One region of the Paenibacillus albicereus genome, then DNA from elsewhere that is predicted to be linked to it. Evidence: predicted binding sites of a transcription regulator. Region 1 holds the regulator's gene; the other holds the start of a gene.

The links. The regulator Rex, encoded in region 1, represses fermentation and respiration genes when NADH is low (regulators of the CRP and FNR family bind a similar motif). The targets are predictions, from matches to a motif close to TTGTGAAATATTTCACAA.
Region 2: the regulator Rex is predicted to act here: its motif matches at 1,419-1,436, upstream of HGI30_RS01710 (formate/nitrite transporter family protein).

The regions. Positions count from the first base shown of each region.
Region 1 covers NZ_CP051428.1:2,337,139-2,343,156, forward strand. The annotation lists gene HGI30_RS10310 (tetratricopeptide repeat protein) at 1-763, shown strand, start outside; gene dinG (ATP-dependent DNA helicase DinG) at 787-3,654, shown strand; gene HGI30_RS10320 (redox-sensing transcriptional repressor Rex) at 3,651-4,313, shown strand; gene HGI30_RS10325 (amidohydrolase) at 4,288-5,592, shown strand; gene HGI30_RS10330 (cell wall elongation regulator TseB-like domain-containing protein) at 5,592-6,018, shown strand, end outside.
Region 2 covers NZ_CP051428.1:371,596-377,613, reverse strand. The annotation lists gene HGI30_RS01715 (LysR family transcriptional regulator) at 1-304, opposite strand, end outside; gene HGI30_RS01710 (formate/nitrite transporter family protein) at 488-1,327, opposite strand; gene HGI30_RS01705 (cold-shock protein) at 1,483-1,713, opposite strand; gene HGI30_RS01700 (cold-shock protein) at 1,801-2,004, opposite strand; gene HGI30_RS01695 (response regulator) at 2,179-2,781, opposite strand; gene HGI30_RS01690 (sensor histidine kinase) at 2,816-4,981, opposite strand; gene comX (competence pheromone ComX) at 5,204-5,383, opposite strand; gene HGI30_RS01680 (polyprenyl synthetase family protein) at 5,663-6,018, opposite strand, start outside.

The sequences.
Region 1 (6,018 bases):
CGAGCAGCTGCTGAAGCAGCTGATCCACCTTCGCTCGGCAAGCGATCAATTCATCGAAGAATGGCTGGCGTTCGAGGAAAAGCTGGCGGATTTCCAGGATGCCTATCCGCAAGAAGCGGCGGCGGCGGGCTTCCACGGTCCGGCCGGCCTTCCGCGAGACGCCGCGCCGCAGTCCGGTCGCAACGGCCGCAGCCGCGGCGGCGCTCACGAGCCGACGTCCCGCTTGGGCAAAGCCAAGCTGCCGCTCATGCAGGAGCCGCCGGAGCTTGGCGGCTCGCCTGCGTACGGAGGAGGCGGATATCCCCCGACCGCCTGGGGACATGCGGCGGCGGATGCGCCCCGTCCGGCCACGGACGAGGAGATCGCCGCCTGCGTCGCCAAAGGCCAAGGCTATTTCAACCTGTTCATGTTCCCGCAGGCGATCGGCCAGTTCCAGGAAGCGGTGTGGCTCGCGCCGGAATTCAATCTGGCGCGGCTGTACCTGGCGATGTCGCTCATGCACACGAAGCAGTGGAGCGATGCCGAGCTGCACTTCAAGCTGCTCGCCACGCTGTCGGAGCATCCGCGCTGGCAGGCGATCAGCTTCAACGCCCTCGGCTGCATCCAGGCGGTGCGGCTGAACATGGAGCTTGCGGAGCGGCTGTTCCGCCAGGCACTCAAGATGGATCCGAGCTTCGAGGATCCCGCTATCAACCTCAAGTCATGCCTTAATCAGGCGCAAGGGCCATTATCCCTTTATTTCGGAAGCGCGGAGCTGACTTGATCGGAGAGGAAGATCGGCAGTCAATGAATTATGCGGTACTCGACGTGGAAACGACCGGGACGAACGCCTCGGAAGATGATCTCATACAAATCGGCCTCGTGCTGATGGACGAAGAGTTCAATGTCGTGCAGACACTGAACTCTTTCGTGCGTCCAAGCATCCCGATCCCCGCCTTCATCACCCAGCTGACAGGCATCGACGACGAAATGGTGCGGGACGCTCCGGAGCCGGACGACCTGCTGCTGGAGCTCATTCCGCTGCTGAATGATGCGGTGCTGGTCGGGCATAACGTCGGCTTTGACGCCGGCTTCCTTAATATGGCGCTCGACCGCGCCGGCTATTCGCCGTTCACCGGCCGCAGGCTCGATACGGTCGAGCTGCTGCGCATGCTGTTCCCGTCGCTCCCGTCGTACCAGCTCGGGGCCGTCTCGGAGCAGTTCGGCATCCGTCACGACCAGCATCACCGGGCGGACAGCGACGCGATGGCGACGGCGATCCTGTTTTCGGAATGCCTGAAGAAGCTCCGGGAGCTGCCGCTGCTGACGGTGCAGCATCTGGCGTCCTTCATCCAGGACGGCGACCTCGGCTGGATGCTGTCGCTGGAGCTTGAGGCCAAGCAGCTGCGCTCCGCGCTCGACACGGAATCCCACAAGTACTATCGGGGCGTGGCGATGAAGGCCGGCGACTGGACGGAGGAGGAGCCCGCCCGCGAGGAGGATGCCTCTAATCCGCTCACGGACGCCAGCTTCGAGGATTACTTGGAGATGGTCAAGACGGGCTTCGAGACGCTGTTCCCCGACTACGAGGAGCGCGAGGCGCAGACGTCGATGTTCCGGGAGGTCAACGACGCCTTCGAGAACAACCGGCATCTGCTGATCGAGGCGGGCACCGGTACGGGCAAATCGCTCGGCTATCTCATTCCTTCGCTCTATTTCGGAATCAAAAACGAGCGCAAGATCGTCATAAGCACGCACACGATCAATCTGCAGGAGCAGCTTCGCCAACGCGACCTGCCGCTGCTGCGCGACGTGCTGCCGTTCAAGTTCCGCGCGAGCGTCTTCAAGGGCCGGGGCAACTACATGTGCCTGCGCAAGTTCGAGACGCGGCTGCAGACGCTGGAGCTGGCCGCGGGCGGAGAAGAGCGCCAGACCGCTTCGCAGATGCTCGTCTGGCTCGGCGAGACGGAGACGGGCGACCAGGAGGAGCTGAGCTTCGGCAACCGTGGAGCGGAGTTCTGGAATTCGGTCTCGAGCGACGCCGATTCCTGCCTCAACCGCGCCTGTCCTTGGTTCAAGCGCTGCTTCTACCACCGGGCCAAGCAGGAGTCCAATCTCGCCGACGTCGTCATCACGAACCACTCGCTGCTGTTCACCGACATCCGCGCCGACCACCGGCTGCTGCCGTCCTACGACTATCTCGTCATCGACGAGGGCCATCAGCTCGAAGAAGTTGCCGGCAAGCATCTGGGCCAGCAGCTCGGCTTCTACGGCTTCTTGAATCTGGCGAACCGTCTGGCCAAGGACTCGAGGAACGGCCTGCTGCCCCAGCTGCGGATGCAGATCCAGGGCGAGGATGCCGACGAGGTGTCCAAATGGACCGAGCAGCTCGACGAGGTCATCCCGCGCTTCGGCTCGCTCAAGGATACGTGGGAAAAGCTGTTCGAGCTGCTGCAGGCGCTCGCATCGCCGAGCGCCGGAGGCGGCGCGGCCGAGGCGGGACAGACGATCCTGCGGCTCAAGCCGGGAGCGCTCCCGAAGGCATGGGAAGCGATCGAGTTCGAGGAGTCGCTGTTTTTCAAGGAAATGAACCAAGTCGTCAAGGTGCTGGACAAGATGAGCTCGGACATGAAGGACAAGCTCGACGACCTGTCGCTGCAAGGCATGATTACGGATCTGGCCGGGGCCGTCAAGGACGCCGGGCGGATCCGCGACGAGCTCAAGGTGTTCGTGCGCGCGGACAAGCCGGAGATGGTGTACTGGATCGAGTCGTATCAGAGCGCGAGGACGAAGAGCGTGCAGCTCCATACGGTGCCGGCCGACGTAAGCGCGCAGATCAAGGAGCATTTTTTCGACAGCAAGAAAAGCGTCGTCATCACGTCGGCGACGCTCACCGTCGGCAAGACGTTCCAATACGCGGCCGAGCAGCTCGGACTGGGCCTCGGCGACGAGCGCCGGGCGCGCACGGTGCAGCTGCCGTCGCCGTTCCAGTACCGCTCGCAGGCGCTCGTCATGATCCCGAGGGATTTCCCCAAGGTGAAGGGAGCCGCGGCCGATCCGGCCTACTTGGCCAAGCTGGTCGGCTCGCTGGCCGCGTCGGCGATCGAGACGGGCGGTCGGATGCTCGTGCTGTTCACCAGCTACAGGATGCTCAAGGAAGTCTACGAACCGCTGCGCGAAGCGCTTGCCGGAGCGGGCATCCAGGTGCTCGGCCAAGGCGTGGACAGCAGCAACCGCAGCAAGCTGACGCGGCTGTTCCGCCAGCAGCCGGCTTCGGTGCTGCTCGGGACGAGCAGCTTCTGGGAAGGCGTGGACATTCCCGGCGACGCGCTCGTCTGCCTCGCGATCGTGAGGCTGCCGTTCCAGCCGCCGAACCATCCGCTGCAGGAGGCCAAGGCGGAGCTGCTGCAGGAGGCGGGACAGAACCCGTTCATGAAGCTGTCGGTGCCGCAGGCGGTCATCCGCTTCAAGCAGGGCTTCGGCCGGCTCATCCGCACCACCCGCGACAAGGGCATCGTGCTGCTGTACGATACGCGCGTCATCGACACGTTTTACGGAAAGCACTTCCTCTATTCGCTGCCAGGGCCTAAAATTGAAACGATGCATGCCGAGCAGTTCACCTCCCGCATGAGGGAGTGGCTGCAAAACGAACCGAAGGAGGCCGAGCAGCCATGAGCAAGCAGGGCAAACCGATATCCGAGGCCGTCGTGCGGAGGCTGCCGGTCTATCTGCAGGTGCTGAACGACCTGCATGTGCGCGACGTGCAGACCGTGAGCAGCCAGGAGCTCGGGCGCAAGCTCGATCTCAATCCCGCCCAGATCCGCAAGGATCTGGCCTACTTCGGCGAATTCGGACGCAAGGGCGTCGGCTACGACGTCAACTATCTGATCGAGAAGATCCGCGGCATCCTCAAGCTCGACCAGCCGATGAAGGTCGCGCTCGCAGGGGCGGGCAACCTCGGCCACGCGCTGTGCAACTACAGCAGCTACGTCAAGGACAACATGAAGATCACGGCCGTGTTCGACGCGAGCCCGGCCAAGATCGGCAAGCGCATCAACCGGCTCGAGGTGCTGCCGATCGAGCTTCTTCAAGAAAAGGTGCGAGAGGACGGCATCCAGATCGGCATCATCACGGTGCCGGCCGCAGAAGCGCAGAATGTCGCCGACCGGTTCATCGAAGCGGGCGTGACGGGCATCCTCAACTTCGCGCCGGTCGTGCTCAAGGCTCCGGACAAGGTCCGGATCCATTACGCCGACTTCACGACGCAGCTGCTGAGCTTGGCCTATTACATGGATAAGGACGGGACGGATGAACATGAGCAAATGGTGGATTGAGAACGGAACCTTCGTCACGATGGACGAAGCCCAGCCGGTCGTGCGCGGGCATATGGTCGTCGACGGCGACCGGATCGCCTATATCGGGGAGGAGCGTCCGCAGGATGCCGACGACATCGCCGTCCGGATCGACGGCAGCCGCCGCATCTATATGCCGGGACTCATCAACACCCACGGCCATGCGGCGATGTCGCTGCTGCGCGGCTACTCGGACGACGAGGCGCTGCAGACCTGGCTGCAGGACTACATGTGGCCGATGGAGGCGAAATTCACGGACGCCGATGTCAAGTGGGGGACATCGCTGGCCGTGCTGGAGATGCTCAAGAGCGGCACGACGACGTTCGTCGACATGTACGACCGGATGGACCAGGTCGCCCGGGTCGTCGAGCAGTCCGGCATGCGCGGGGTGCTGATGCGCGGCGCGATCGGACTCTGTCCGGAAGAGGTGCAGCGCGAGAAGCTGGCGGAAGCGGTCCAGTTCGCCAAGGACTGGAACGGCGCCGCGGACGGCCGCATCATGACGATGATGAGCCCTCATGCGCCTTATACATGCCCGCCGGCGTTCATCGAGTCGTTCGTGCAGGCGGCGCATGACCTCGACCTGCCGATGCACACGCATATGTCCGAGACGCAGGCCGAGGTCGAGCAGAACGTGCGCGAGTACGGCCTGCGCCCGGTCGCTCATCTCGACCGCCTCGGCCTGTTCTCCCGTCCGAGCTTCGTCGCCCATGCGGTGCATCTGACGGACGAGGAGATCGCGCTGCTCGCCGAGCGGGGCGTCGCCGTCTCGCATAATCCGGCCAGCAACCTGAAGCTCGCGAGCGGCGTGGCGCGCGTGCCGGAGCTGCTCAAGGCGGGCGTCGCCGTCTCGCTCGGCACGGACAGCGCGGCGAGCAACAACAACCTCGATCTGTTCGACGAGATCCGCCTTGCCGCGCTCATCCACAAAGGCGTCAGCGGCGATCCGACCGTCATGCCGGCGCATCAGGCGCTGCAGCTCGCGACGCTCGGCGGCGCGGCGACGATCCGTCAGCCCGAGCTGGGCGCGCTGCAGGCCGGCCTCAAGGCCGACTTCATCGCGCTCGACGCCGACCAGCCGCATTTCTACCCGCGGACGGACCTCGTATCCCACCTGGTTTATGCCGCTTCGGGACGCGACGTGCGCGACGTCTGGGTCGACGGGCGCCAAGTCGTGCAAGGCGGCGTCTGCCTGCTGCTGGATGAGGAGAAGATCCTGGCCGAAGCCGAAGCCTGCTACCGCAGGCTCGCCGGAGCCTGATGGCCCGCAGCCGCAGCCCTCGCTGGTACTTTACCCGCCGGGGCTGGACGGTCGTCGCGCTGCTGATGCTGGCGGTGCTGGCGGTGCTGCTCCATGCCGAGCTGCGAAGCGTCCAGCGTCCGGTATGGGAAGGCGAGGCGCAAGCGGAAAGCCAGGCGAAGGAGCAGGCGGGGCTGGCGGAAGTAACCTCGGCCGAGAAATACGTCTGGGACGAGCCGCTCTGGATCGTGCGCGGAAGCACGGCCGAAGGCCGCGAGCTCGTCGTCTGGCTGTTTCCGGAGCGGGCACCCTACGCCGAGAACGCGGCCGACGGCGCCTCGGAGGCGGACATCCGCGCGAAGCTGCTCGCAGCCAAGCCGGACGCGCAGGTCATCCATGTGCGTCCCGCATGGCAAAATGGCTCGCCGGCGTGGGAAGCCTACTACG
Region 2 (6,018 bases), 2.0 Mb from region 1:
TGGAAACGGAGACGGTGCTGCCGATGCGCAGCTCCTGGGGGACGGACGGCTTCTTCTGCAGATGGAGCTTGCCCTTGCGGTACGTCTGGAGGATCTGCTGCGCGTAGGGCAGGAACGTCTTGCCCGTCTCGGTCAGCTGCACCCCCTTGGCTTGCCGCTCGAACAGCTTGGCGTCCAGCTCCCGCTCCAGCGTCTGGATGCGAGAGGTGACGGACGGCTGGGACAGGTATAGCGCCTCGGCCGCCTTGTTGAAGCTGCCGTAATGGTTGACGTAGACGAATGCCTCGATATTGTCGATGTTCATGGATAGCCTCCTCCAATTTTAATTTTTCGCATCAACATAGTTGGATTAATTTGTACGACTATAAGCCCGCCCCTACCGTGCTGTCAACGGGCCGTTTGCTGCAAACAGGCGAAAAGAAAAAAGCGCCCGCTCCGCCTCGATGGCGGAACGGGTCGCTTGAACATGCTGACGAGCGCCGGGCCCTCAGCGCCGGAATTCTTGGTGCGCAGGCGCAGACGACGAGGCGGCTGCGCTCTGCGCCTCGTCCCGGCCGAGCCGGATCGGGCTGATGGACCAGTAGGCCGCCCCGATGAACAGGCCTCCGCCGACGATGTTGCCGAGCGTGACGGGGACGAGGTTGCGCAGCATGCCGACGAACGTGATCGTGTCGGGATGCGGCAGCAGCAGCGACAGGCTGAGCAGCGTCATGTTGGCGACGCTGTGCTCGTAGCCGCTGGCGATGAACGCGAGCAGCATCCACCAGATGAGGATGAGCTTCGTCGTCTCCGACTTGGCGCGAGCGCCGGACCAAAGGGCCAGGCAGACGAGCATGTTGCAGAGGATGCCGCGGAAGAATAGCTCGGCGTAGCTCAGATGCATCTTTTTGGCCGCGATCGCGAACAGCAGATCGTCCGGCTGGGTGCCATGGAAGATGCCCGCCCCGATGACGAGCCCGCATAGCGCGAGCGCGCCGAGCAGATTGCCGGCGAACACGAACGCCCCGTTCCGAAGCGCATCTCCCCCGGTGACGGTGCCCGAGAGGCGGCCGATCGTGAAATACATGTTGTTGCCGGTGAACAGCTCCGCTCCGGCGAATACGACAAGCGTGAGCGCGATGCCGAAAAACGCTCCCATGACGAGGGAGGTGACCGGCGAATGCGCCGCCAGCAGTGGCGCGCCGATCCGGAAGATAAGCACGATGCCGAGGCCGACATAAGCTCCGGCCAGCATGCAATGCACGAGATAGCGCAGCGGCTGCGCGCGCTGCATCGCGCTTTTTTCCGACGCCAGCCGCGCCAGCTTCTCCAGCGATTGTTCGTACATGAGAGGTTCCTCCTTCGGTGCGCGAGCCTTTGCCCCTATTGTAGAGGCGGGAGCCGGAAGAAAAAGTGACCGTCCTCACGTTTCGGTTTTTTTGTGAAAATTTTCACTAAGGGGCAATAAAAAAGACAGCCCTCTCGGGCTGTCTTCGTTCGTTCCTATTCCTCGCCGGAAGCCTGCTTTTTCAGCGCGGAAGCGCTGTTGTCATGCAGCACCGGCAGCTCGCGGGTCGCGTGCTCCATCGGAGACTGGCACAAAAAGCATGTCGGCACTTCGTCCAGAGCGAAATTTTTGCGCATCCATCCATTGCAGTCCTCGCTTACGCAGGACCAGATCTCGGTGATCTCGGTCGGCAGCTCCGCTTGAGGTTTCTTGCGGGAATAATACATTCGAGCTTCGCCTCCTGTTCAAAGTGGCCCGCCTTGCGGCGCCGGCATATCGAGAAAAAAAAGCCCTGCTGGTGCAGGGCGTGGCGACTAGTAGATTTTAACGACGTTTTCGGCTTGCGGGCCGCGGTTGCCAGGAACGACGTTGAACTCAACGCGTTGGCCTTCGTCCAGCGTGCGGAAGCCTTCGGATTGGATGGCGCTGAAGTGTACGAATACGTCTTCGCCGCCTTCTACCTCGATGAAGCCGTAACCTTTTTCAGCGTTGAACCATTTTACAGTACCTTGTTGCATGGAACATTCCTCCTAGATAGGGTTTACGTAAACAAAAGAAAAAGCCGCCGTTCGAAAAAGAGCAGCATCGCGGGCCCTTTCTCCTAGGCGACTGGTGTCTCCTATACGATTCCCCTATTGTAGCACATTTCTTAACCCAAAAGCAAAGAATCCGCTGGAAAAACTTCCGCTTTTTTACCGGAACTCGCTCGCCGACAAGATGCCGAGCCGCTTGGCCTCGACGATCGCCTCGGAACGGGAGCGTACGCCGAGCTTCTCGAAGATGCGCGTCAAATTGTATTCGACCGTGCGCTGGCTCATGAGCAGCTTGCTCGCGATATCGCGGTTGCTGCTGCCGCTGGCGACCTCCTGGAGGATCTCGGTCTCGCGCTCGTTGATGCTGACTTCCTCCAGCGCGCGCTCTCCATGCTCCTGCGGCAGCCGGATGTCGCGGCGGCGGAGCTGGCGAAGCAGCTGCACCGGCACGATCGCCTCGCCCCGCAGGACGCAGCGGATCGAGGTCAGCAGCTGCTCGCGCGAAGCGGTCTTGCTCACGAAGCCGCTGACTCCGGACTCGATGAGCAGGTTGAAGTTGGGGCTGATCTCATAGCCGGTGTAGATCAGGATCCGGTGCTCCGGATTGGACGCCGTCAGGCGCTTGGTCAGCTCCAAGCCGCTGATGACCGGCATGTTGAGATCGAACAGCATGACGTCGAACGCCTCCGTCTTGACGATCTCCAGCGCTTCCATGGCGGAATGCAGAACCGTGACTTGCATGTCCGGGTCTTGTTCGATCATCGTCTTGGTTCCTTCGCCTACGGAAGGGTGATCGTCAACCAGCAAGATTCGAATCGCGCTCATCTATCCCATCTTCTCCTTCATGCGCCGCCGACTCGTTCGGCAGCCAAAGATCGACTTCCAGGCCCTCGCCCGGCTCCGAGAGGAACCGGATGCGGCCGGCATGGCTTCGCACTCTCTCCTTGATGCCGGAGAGGCCCATATGCTGGTACGAATCCTGCAGCTTCTCCAGCGCCAGCCCGACGCCGTCGTCCCGGTAGCGCAGCCGCACGCCGCCTTCGTCCTCGCGCAGCTCGATGCGGATGAGCGACGCCCGGGCATGCTTGCTCGCGTTGACGAGCAGCTCCTGCACGATGCGGAACAGCGTCAGCGTCTCCTGGTCGCCAAGCGACTTCGGCAGCTCGCCGGCCTTGAACTCGATCGCGTAGTTGGCGCGGATCTGCTGCTGCTCGAACAGGCTGCGCAGCGAGCCGACGAGCCCCATCTCCTCCAGCAGCGGCGGCCGCAGCTCGTTGCACGTCTCGCGGATCTGATGGATGACGTCCAGCAAGCCCTCTCGGATGTCGGTCAGCTGGCTGCGCATCTCCGGCGGCATGTCGTAGTCGACCATCGCCGCCTCCAGCTTGCGGTACCAGATGAGCTGGTCCTGCAGCGCCGTGTCGTGCAGGTCGGAAGCCAGCTTGCGGCGCTCGCTCTCGGCCAGCTGAAAAATCATGCGAAGCACCCATGAAGGCGTTCCTTGGCGCTTGGACATCTCGGCCTCCAGATCTCCGATCAGGTTCTCGATCAGATGCAGGTTTTCAAATACGATGGCGCTGTAGTTGGCCAGCGTCTTGAGCCACCCGAGCTCGTCGGGATTGAACTTGGTGCGGTTCGTCTTGTCCCCGATCCAGAGAATCTGGAAAGCGGAACGCTTTTGCCCGATGACGACGGCGAGGCCCGTCGACAGGACGACGGCGGCGCCGACGCCGAGCCGCCGTCCGCTCGCGGCGAGCTCGCGGGCCGCGTCCGCCTGGAGCGTCTGCGCCGTCCCCGGCTCCGCTTCCGGCTCATAGCGGAAGAAGGCGACCTCGCGCACGGGCAGGATCGAGCGCACCTCCTGCTCGAGCACCCGCTCGAGATCGGCCTGCTTCATGACGCGCGAGATGCGCGAGGAGAAGCGGTCGAGGCTGCCCTGGAAGTTGTTCAGGTCCTTGTTCCATTTCGGGCGCAGCCGGTGGTCGAGGAACTCCTTGATGAACAGGAACGCCGTGATGAGCAGGTACACGACGAGGAACAGCTGCGCCCAGCCGACCCAGGCGAGCTGGCGATGGCTCGTCAGCACGACCGCAAGTCCCGTGATGAGCAGCGTCGGGAAAAAGGCGATGATCGTGTAGTAGGAAAACCGGCTCAGGAAGAAGTCGATGTCGAACAGCCGCTGCGTCGTGAACATGTATAGGTAAACGATCGGCAGTCCGAGCAGGAACGCCGCCGCTACCTGCGCCGGAATGATCGGCACGCCGAACAGCAGCGGCACACCGTACAGCAGCAGAAACGGCAGAAACCCGACCAGATGGCCGAGCAGCGTCAGCTTGAACAGCGATTTCAAGTCATCCTGCCGATGAGCGAGGTACGAGCGGACCAGCTTGTAGATGATGTATGCGTTGCCGAGCACGAAGTAGGCCATCAGGAAGAGCGACTTGAACGATACCGCTCCCGTCGTCAATTCGACCGCCTGTACGGCAAGCTGCGCGATGAAGCCGGCTTGCATCAGGAGCAAGGCTGCCTTGGAGGCGAACCGCTTGCCGTAGCGCTGCAAGTAGCGGTCCAGGAAGAGCAGGAAGGTCAGCGGCACTCCGGCGAAGGCAACCGTGAGCACCACTCTGCCGACCAGGTCTCCCCTACCGGAAACCATGGCGCTGAGGTACGCGAACCCGATGCTGAGAAAGAATAAAATCAGGCGGAGGGCAGCAGGATCTTCCTTTTTGCGACTGTAGACGAAGAAGCCGAAGCAGGAGAAGACGAGCAGAGCCAGCGTCGGTACAACAAACCAGAACAACCAATCCTTTTGAGCCAGCTGGTCTGGCAGCTCGATCCGCAGCGTGTTCTCCTGTCCGTCTTGGCCTGCGCGGATGACGTCCAGGCTGGAGGCCAGTTCGACATACCCGAAGTAGCGCAGCGGCAGATGTCTATCGGCGGACTCGTCATTGATTCTCGCCACTCGATCCCCCACGGCAAGCTTGCCGTCCGCCCAAAACCCTTTTTCAATATTTGTAATCGTATACGTCCCGTCCCGCCCAGGTCCGGCCTGCGTTTCTATGCCCGTTATGACGGACGAGAAGCTTGTATGGACCAGATAAACGGCCGTTAGAATCACAGCGAGGAGAAAAAGGGATCGTTTCCATTTCCTATACAGTTAAAGCCACCTGCCAATCGGCTGATTTCAGCACCAAATCGGATCGCTGAGCAAGTTGCCGCCTTCGTTCTTCGCCCGACGGTCCACCACGTCAGCGAACGCTCTTTGCTCCGCATCGCTGAGGCCTGCCAGTTGAAGCTGTCCCAATTGAATTCGCATCACAGAGCCGGATTCCTTCACGATGGACTGGATCATTTCTTTCAACATGGTACATCCCTCCGAATTGGGTTTTAAGAGCGTCGTCATCTCTTAATTCCACTATAGCGAGGCGCCCGGATGTCGGAAACGAAAAGCCGCTGGGGGAAAGCCGCAAACGTTCTTGCGCGCCCCGCATGCGGCCGCTTGCGGGGGTGCGGGGAGCTGGAGGTGGCGGTAGATGCGCCGGGGCTGCGGGAATCGGGTTATGGCCGGCGGTCGAAACTGCTCTTACCTTAAAGGCTCCATTCCGCTCGGCCGAGCCGACTCCCGCAGCGCGAATGCTACACCTTACTCCGCCAGGGCAAGCATCTGGTCGCGCCAGCCATCCTCCAGCTCCAGCTGCTCCAGCAGCTCCAGGAAGCGGTAGTAGTGCGTGCGCATGCGCACCGACGAGTAGAGCATCGTGCCGGTCTTCTCCAGGATCGCCTCCAGCTCCTCGCGCCGGTGGCGGACCTCCTCCATCGAGAGCCGGCCCTCGTAGTAGTCGAGCACCCAGCGGTCCTCGTCCGTGACGGCCTGCAACAGGAACAGCGTCGGCAGCGTGAGCTTGCGGTTCAGGAAGTCGTTCTTGTCCGTCCAGTTGGCCAGATCGCGGATGTCGTTCTTGATCTGGGCGGCGATGCCGAGCTGCTCGGCGTAGCTGC